One region of the Leclercia sp. G3L genome, then DNA from elsewhere that is predicted to be linked to it. Evidence: predicted binding sites of a transcription regulator. Region 1 holds the regulator's gene; the other holds the start of a gene.
The links. Region 1 encodes PurR, which represses purine synthesis genes. Its sites were predicted from a motif close to CANGCAAACGTTTGCNTG; they were not measured.
Positions count from the first base shown of each region.

Region 2: LRS40_RS02005 (nucleoside-specific channel-forming protein Tsx) is a predicted target of PurR. The motif match lies at 1,803-1,820, and genes of this name have one in related genera.

Region 1 is NZ_CP088265.1:3,943,749-3,947,380, reverse strand. Features, by position in the region: gene punR (DNA-binding transcriptional activator PunR) at 115-1,047, shown strand; gene purR (HTH-type transcriptional repressor PurR) at 1,044-2,069, opposite strand; gene LRS40_RS20380 (YnhF family membrane protein) at 2,365-2,454, shown strand; gene LRS40_RS20375 (MFS transporter) at 2,619-3,632, shown strand, end outside.
Region 2 is NZ_CP088265.1:117,327-120,958, reverse strand. Features, by position in the region: gene LRS40_RS02010 (YafY family protein) at 1-660, shown strand, start outside; gene LRS40_RS02005 (nucleoside-specific channel-forming protein Tsx) at 781-1,665, opposite strand; gene LRS40_RS02000 (DUF3251 domain-containing protein) at 1,928-2,467, opposite strand; gene nrdR (transcriptional regulator NrdR) at 2,622-3,071, shown strand; gene ribD (bifunctional diaminohydroxyphosphoribosylaminopyrimidine deaminase/5-amino-6-(5-phosphoribosylamino)uracil reductase RibD) at 3,076-3,632, shown strand, end outside.

The DNA.
Region 1 (3,632 bases):
GTTCTATTCTCCGTTTGGGCGCAGGTTTGGGTAGCCGCTGAGTGTAGGGAGTGCAAACCCGCTTGTGAAACGCTAATATTTGGCGGTTGCATTCAAAAATTTTGCAGGCAGAAAATGTGGTCAGAATATTCTCTTGAAGTGGTGGATGCCGTCGCCCGTAACGGCAGCTTCAGCGGAGCCGCGCAGGAGTTGCATCGCGTTCCGTCCGCCATCAGCTACACCGTGCGTCAACTGGAAGAGTGGCTGGCGGTGCCGCTGTTTGAGCGGCGTCACCGTGACGTGGAGCTTACCCCTGCCGGGATGTGGTTTCTGAAAGAGGGACGGTCTGTTATCAAAAAAATGCAGATCACCCGCGAACAGTGCCAGCAGATTGCCAACGGCTGGCGCGGACATATCTCCATTGCGGTGGACAATATCGTCCGCCCCGAGCGTACCCGACAGATGATTGTCGATTTTTACCGCCACTTTTCGGACGTCGAGCTGCGGGTGTCCCAGGAGGTCTTTAACGGCGTCTGGGACGCGCTGGCGGACGGCAGGGTGGAAATGGCGATCGGCGCCACCCAGGCGATCCCGGTCGGGGGGCGCTATGCGTTTCGCGATATGGGTACGCTGAGCTGGATCTGCGTGGTCGCCAGCCATCATCCGCTGGCCGCCATGGAAGGGCCGCTCAGCGATGATACCCTGCGCAACTGGCCCTCGCTGGTGCGCGAAGACACTTCCCGCTCGCTGCCGAAACGCATCACCTGGCTGCTGGATAACCAGCGGCGGATCGTCACCCCGGACTGGGAATCGTCAGCCACCTGCCTCTCGGCCGGGCTGTGCGTGGGGATGGTGCCGGTGCACTTTGCCCGTCCGTGGATCGACAGCGGCAAATGGGTGGCGCTGTCGCTGGAAAATCCCTTCCCGGATGCGGCGTGCTGCCTGACCTGGCAACAAAACGATATGTCACCGGCCCTGGCCTGGCTGCTGGATTATCTGGGAGACAGTGAAACGATGAACCGGGAGTGGCTGCGGGAGCCAGAGGTACTGACTCCCGGAGAGGATTAACGGCGGTAGTCGCGGAACGGTCCGTCCGCGACGGAACGGCGTTCAATCAGGCGCGGATGCACCTCAATGGACTGGGACTCTTCACGCTTGTTGACGATGCGGTCCAGCAGCATGTTGAAGGCGGTCTCACCCAGCGAATCTTTCGGCTGGTGAATGGTGGTCAGCGCCGGGGTAAAGAAGCGGGCGTTGCGCACGTTATCATACCCGATCAGCGAAACGTCCTGCGGGACGCGCAGGCCCATCTCATCGGCGGCACAGAGTGCACCCATTGCCATAATATCCCCGCCGCAGAAGATGGCGGTCGGACGCGGGCTCTGGGAGAGGATCTGCTGCATGGCGCGGTAGCCGGACTCCGGCTCAAAGTCGCCCTGCACGATCCAGTTTTCCGGCACCGTGATTAACGCCTCTTCCATCGCTTTCATAAAGCCCGCCAGACGCCCGGCCCCGGTGTTGCGCTCCAGCGCTCCGGGGATCACGCCGATTTCACGGTGGCCGCGTTCAATCAGATAACGACCGGCCATGTAGCCGCCTTCGAAGGCGTTATCGATTACCGAGTCGGTAAAGTCGGCCTTCGCTTCGCCCCAGTCCATCACTACCATTGGAATATTGCGGTACTCTTCCAGCATGGTGAGCAGGGATTCCGGGTATTCGGAACACATCACCAGCAGACCGTCGACGCGCTTCTGCGCCATCATCGACAGATAGGCCCGCTGTTTTTCGAGGCTGTTCCAGGCGTTGCCGAGGATCAGGGTGTAGCCTTTCTGGAAGCAGTTCTTCTCTACTGCTTCAATAATTTCTGCGAAATAGGGCGCTTCGCTGCTGGTCGCCAGCAGGCCGATCGATTTGGTGTGATTCACCTTCAGACTGCGGGCCACGGCGCTGGGAGAGTAGTGCAGCTCTTTAATGGCCGCCCAGACGTTGTTGCGGGTCTCTTCCGCAACAAAGCGGGTTTTGTTAATAACATGTGATACGGTTGTAGTGGAAACGTTTGCGCGTTTCGCCACGTCTTTAATTGTTGCCATCAGATGTCACTCCAGACCATATCTAAGCTCCTGAAAAACCAATAGGTAAACGTTTGCCTTCACTCGCCCTAATTGCGCAATTTGAATTGCGGTACGCCGGGAAAACGACACAGGACGTCAGGAGGGGGTCAATGGCCGGTACGCTAATAAATTTAGCGTGGAATTTTGTCTTATCTTGGCCAAAAGGGGAAGAGCAAAAACCGATATCAATCTAAATCCAGCAAGATTTTTACCCTGAACTGTGTAAAAATGAGCAGGCTCACTCTTAATAGGGTGATTAAAAGGAGAAAAATTGATGAGTACCGATCTTAAGTTTTCGCTGATTACCACCATTATTGTTCTGAGTCTGATTGTTGCCAGCGGTCTGACGGCGGCACTGCACTGATTGATGCGGGAGAGGTCAGCTCTCCCTCGTTCCTTCCGCTGATTGTTACGCGCCCTGCAAAAATCTTTTGCCAAATTGTTAACTTCTCATTTTTTGTGATTGGTGTCATGCTTTCGCCTTCATTGTTCTGTGTCGCCTGACGACACGGTGTCTGGAGTTGAAGTATGAGAATCAATTTTCCGCTGCTGGCCCTGGCCATTGGCGCCTTTGGTATCGGCACAACCGAATTTTCCCCGATGGGCCTGCTACCGGTTATTGCCCGGGGGGTAGATGTCTCTATTCCCGCTGCGGGCATGCTGATCAGCGCCTACGCCATCGGCGTGATGGTGGGTGCGCCGCTGATGACCCTGTTGCTGTCCCATCGCGGGCGTCGCAATGCGCTGATCTTCCTGATGGCGATCTTTACCGTCGGTAACGTCCTGTCGGCGCTCTCGCCGGATTACACCACCCTGATGCTGTCGCGTATTCTGACCAGCCTGAACCACGGCGCCTTCTTTGGCCTCGGGTCGGTAGTCGCCGCCAGCGTGGTGCCGAAGCATAAGCAGGCCAGCGCTGTCGCCACCATGTTTATGGGCCTCACCATCGCCAATATCGGTGGGGTGCCGGCCGCAACCTGGATGGGCGAAGCGATTGGCTGGCGGATGTCCTTCCTGGCGACCGCGCTGCTGGGCGTGGTTTCGATGATTGCGTTGTTCTTCTCCCTGCCGGCTGGCGGGGCGGGCGAAAAACCGGAGGTGCGCAAAGAGCTGGCGGTGCTGCTGCGTCCGCAGGTGCTGTCTGCCTTGCTGACTACCGTCCTCGGAGCCGGGGCGATGTTCACCCTCTATACCTACATTGCCCCGGTGCTGCATGACATCAACCAGGCGACTCCGGCCTTTATCACCGCCATGCTGGTGCTGATTGGCGTCGGTTTTTCCATTGGCAACTACCTGGGCGGCAAGCTGGCGGACAAATCCGTGAGCGGCACCCTGAAAGGCTTTTTACTCCTGCTGATCGTCATCATGCTGGCTATTCCGTGGCTGGCGCGTAATGAAGTGGGCGCGGCCGTGGCGATGGTGGTGTGGGGCATGGCGACCTTTGCGGTGGTACCGCCTTTGCAGATGCGCGTCATGCGCGTGGCCAGCGATGCGCCGGGGTTATCGTCGTCGGTGAATATTGGTGCCTTTAACCTCGGGAAT
Region 2 (3,632 bases), 1.0 Mb from region 1:
TTGTTTCAGATTGTGCAGATCCTGCGTGGCAGGCGGCTGACCACGGCTGCGCATCTGGCGGACAGGCTCGGCGTTTCTGAACGTACGGTTTATCGCGATATCCGGGATCTGTCCCTCTCTGGCGTGCCGGTGGAAGGGGAGGCGGGGAGCGGCTATCGGCTGATGTCGGGCTTTGACCTGCCGCCGCTGATGCTGACCAACAAAGAATCCGAGGCGCTGATGGTGGCGATCCGCCTGCTTAAAACCTGGGGCGGGGAGTTGCTGTCACGTGAGCTGGAGTCTGCGCAGGAAAAGGTGCTGGCGATCCTGCCGGAGGAGAGCCGCCGCAAGGCCGAGCAGACCCGGATTTATGCCCCGGATATCGCGATGCAACCCCACTCCCGCAGCGGTTTCGATGCGATCCATCAGGCGATCTCCGCTCAGCGGGTGCTGGGGCTGCACTATCGCGATGAGAGTGGGCAGTTGTCCTCCCGCAACGTACAGCCGCTGGGTTTGTTCTTCTGGGGCGAGCACTGGCTGTTGGCGGCTTGGTGCGAACGGCGCGATGACTATCGCTGTTTCCGGCTCCACAGGTGTCTCAATATCACGATGACGGACAGACGCTTTAGCGAAAGTGCGGATCGTTCGCTGGCGGATTTTTTGAGGAAGGTGAAGCAATAAAAAATCCAGCTTTTTAGCTGGCTTTTATGCCGGGTGGCGCTTCGCTTACCCGGCATACGGGTCCAACAGGTCTTGTAGGCCGGGTAAGGCGTAGCCGCCACCCGGCGATACAGGCACTGATTAGAAGTTATAACCCACAACCAGATAACCACCCCAGCCGGTAGAACGGACGCTGAAGTCGCCGTCGCCGAAGTTCAGGCTGGCATCGTCGTTCCACTGACCACCGTTGTGCCAGTAACGTGCAACAACAGAGTAGTGCCAGTGATCGTAGTTCAGGGCCAGGATGTGGCTGGAAGCGATGGAGTCGTTGGTACGCGCTTTCTTACCGTTCAGGTCACGGAAGTCGTCGTTGCCCAGGTCTGAACCCCAGTCAAAGTTGGTGAAGCCGATGTAGCTCAGGTTGCCGCCCCACAGCTGGGTGATTGGCACAAAGTATTTCACTTTGAAACGGTAGCCATCCCACTCGTTTTCGTTCGCGGCACCGTAGTTCTGCCACTGGTATTTGGCATACACGTTCATGGACAGGCTCATCGGCAGACCGGTGTCGATGTCAGTCCCCAGACCCATGTACCAGGTGCTCTGACGACCGGACTTGTTGCGGCCCATGTCGTAGATATAGTTGTTTGCGACGTACCACTCTTTGAACGGACCAAACGCCAGGCTGGTGCCGGTCAGCTTGTCGATGGAGAAGCGTGGTTCGATCTCCATGAACAGTGGGGAACCGTGGTTCCAGATACCCTTCGCATCAGTGTTACCACCGAAGAAGACCGGCGCATCCATGTAACCATAGATATCAAACCAGTCTTTCTTAGCGAACGCTTCGTATTCCAGGTAGGTATCGTTGCGGATCTGCGGTCCGAAACGGGTATGGTAGCTGCCGACGACGTTAACGCTCTGGTGCCACCAGTCGGAAACGTACTCTGGTTTATCGTTTTCTGCTGCCTGCACAGCGAAAGTTGAAGAAAGTGCCAGCGCTGCACCGGCTGCCAGTAATGTTTTTTTCATAATGATGCCACTGATTTGAAATCCCTTACGGGAGTGAAAAAGGCGCGAATTGCGTTTCTAAATATTTCGTATTTCTGGGAGCCTATTATAGGAATCCTTGCTCACAAAAATATGTGTTGTTTCACAGTTCTCTCACATACGTAATCGATTGCGTTCACGTTTGCGTATTTTTAACGGAGCGGATTGTAATAGCAAACATTTCTGTTGCCAATGTTTGTAACCAAAGACGGGGGCGGAACGTGAAAGACGTTCCGCTGAGGAATTATTGCGCGACGGGCTGAATATCGTGGATGCGGATAAAACCGAGCCGATCGGGCGTCATGCCGTTTAGCTGCAGCGGGATGTCGACATCGCTGGGGGCCAGAACGCTGGCCGGGGCATTAATCAGCTGGGTCTGGACGTTCATCTCCTGGAAACTGTCGGTGGTGCCCTGGATCTGGCCCCACTCAACGGTGGCGCTGAAAGCCGGCAGCGGATCGTTTGATTCGCCCTGGATGCGCAGCGTGGCCCGGGTGCCGTCGGCGTTTGGCGCGACGTTCACCAGCGACATCTTCAGCGTACCAATCTGGCTGTTCAGCCGGGCAGGGGTATTCGACCCCGTCAGCAGATAGACGCCGCTGGTCGATTTGGCGTTCAGCGCATTCTGCTGGGTGATCTTGACGGTTTCCTGGTTGAGCTTGTTCATGGTTGTGTTCAGTGAACTGATGCTCTGATTCATCTGGCGCACTTCGCTTTGCTGTGCGCAGGCGCTGAGGCTGAAAAGGCTGCCCAGCAGCAGAACATGTAGGTAACGTCTTGTCATGGCAATTATTTCCCTGAAATAACGGATTCTGCTAAGGGTAGTCAACGAAGCTCCCTGGCGTATAGATCCTTTATCTCAAAAAACGCTCCTTCTTTGTTGTCAGCCCAGTTCGGGGTAAAATGGAATTCAGTCAACCCGATAGCCAGGACACCGTATGCATTGCCCATTCTGTCTCGCCGTGGATACCAAAGTAATCGACTCCCGTCTCGTGGGAGAGGGCTCATCCGTACGCCGCCGTCGTCAGTGCCTGGTGTGTAACGAACGCTTCACCACCTTTGAGGTGGCGGAGCTGGTGATGCCCCGCGTTGTGAAAAGTAACGACGTCCGCGAACCCTTCAACGAAGAAAAGCTGCGCAGCGGGATGCTAAAAGCACTGGAAAAACGGCCAGTCAGCGCAGATGACGTCGAAATGGCGCTTAACCACATCAAAACCCAGCTGCGCGCCACCGGCGAGCGTGAGGTGCCGAGCAAAATGATCGGCAACCTGGTGATGGAACAGCTTAAAAAGCTTGATAAAGTTGCCTATATCCGCTTTGCCTCTGTTTACCGCAGTTTTGAAGACATCAAAGAATTCGGTGAAGAGATCGCCCGTCTACAGGACTAAGCACATGCAGGATGAGATTTACATGGCGCGAGCGCTGAAGCTGGCGCAACGCGGGCGGTTTACCACCCATCCCAATCCGAACGTCGGCTGCGTTATCGTTAAGGATGGCGAGATCGTCGGGGAAGGTTTTCACTATCGTGCCGGTGAGCCGCATGCTGAAGTCCATGCCCTGCGCATGGCCGGAGAGAAGGCGCGCGGCGCAACCGCCTACGTCACGCTGGAACCCTGCAGCCATCACGGACGCACGCCGCCGTGCTGCGATGCCCTTATTGCGGCGGGCGTTGCACGGGTTGTCGCGGCGATGCAGGATCCCAATCCGCAGGTCGCCGGTCGCGGTCTTTATCGCCTCCAGCAGGCGGGGATTGAGGTCAGCCACGGCCTGATGATGAGTGAAGCCGAGCGCCTGAATAAAGGTTTCCTCAAACGGATGCGGACCGGTTTTCCCTATATCCAGCTGAAGCTGGGCGCCTCCCTGGATGGCCGCACGGCGATGGCCAGCGGCGAAAGCCAGTGGATCACCTCCCCGCAGGCAAGGCGCGATGTGCAACGTCTGCGCGCGCA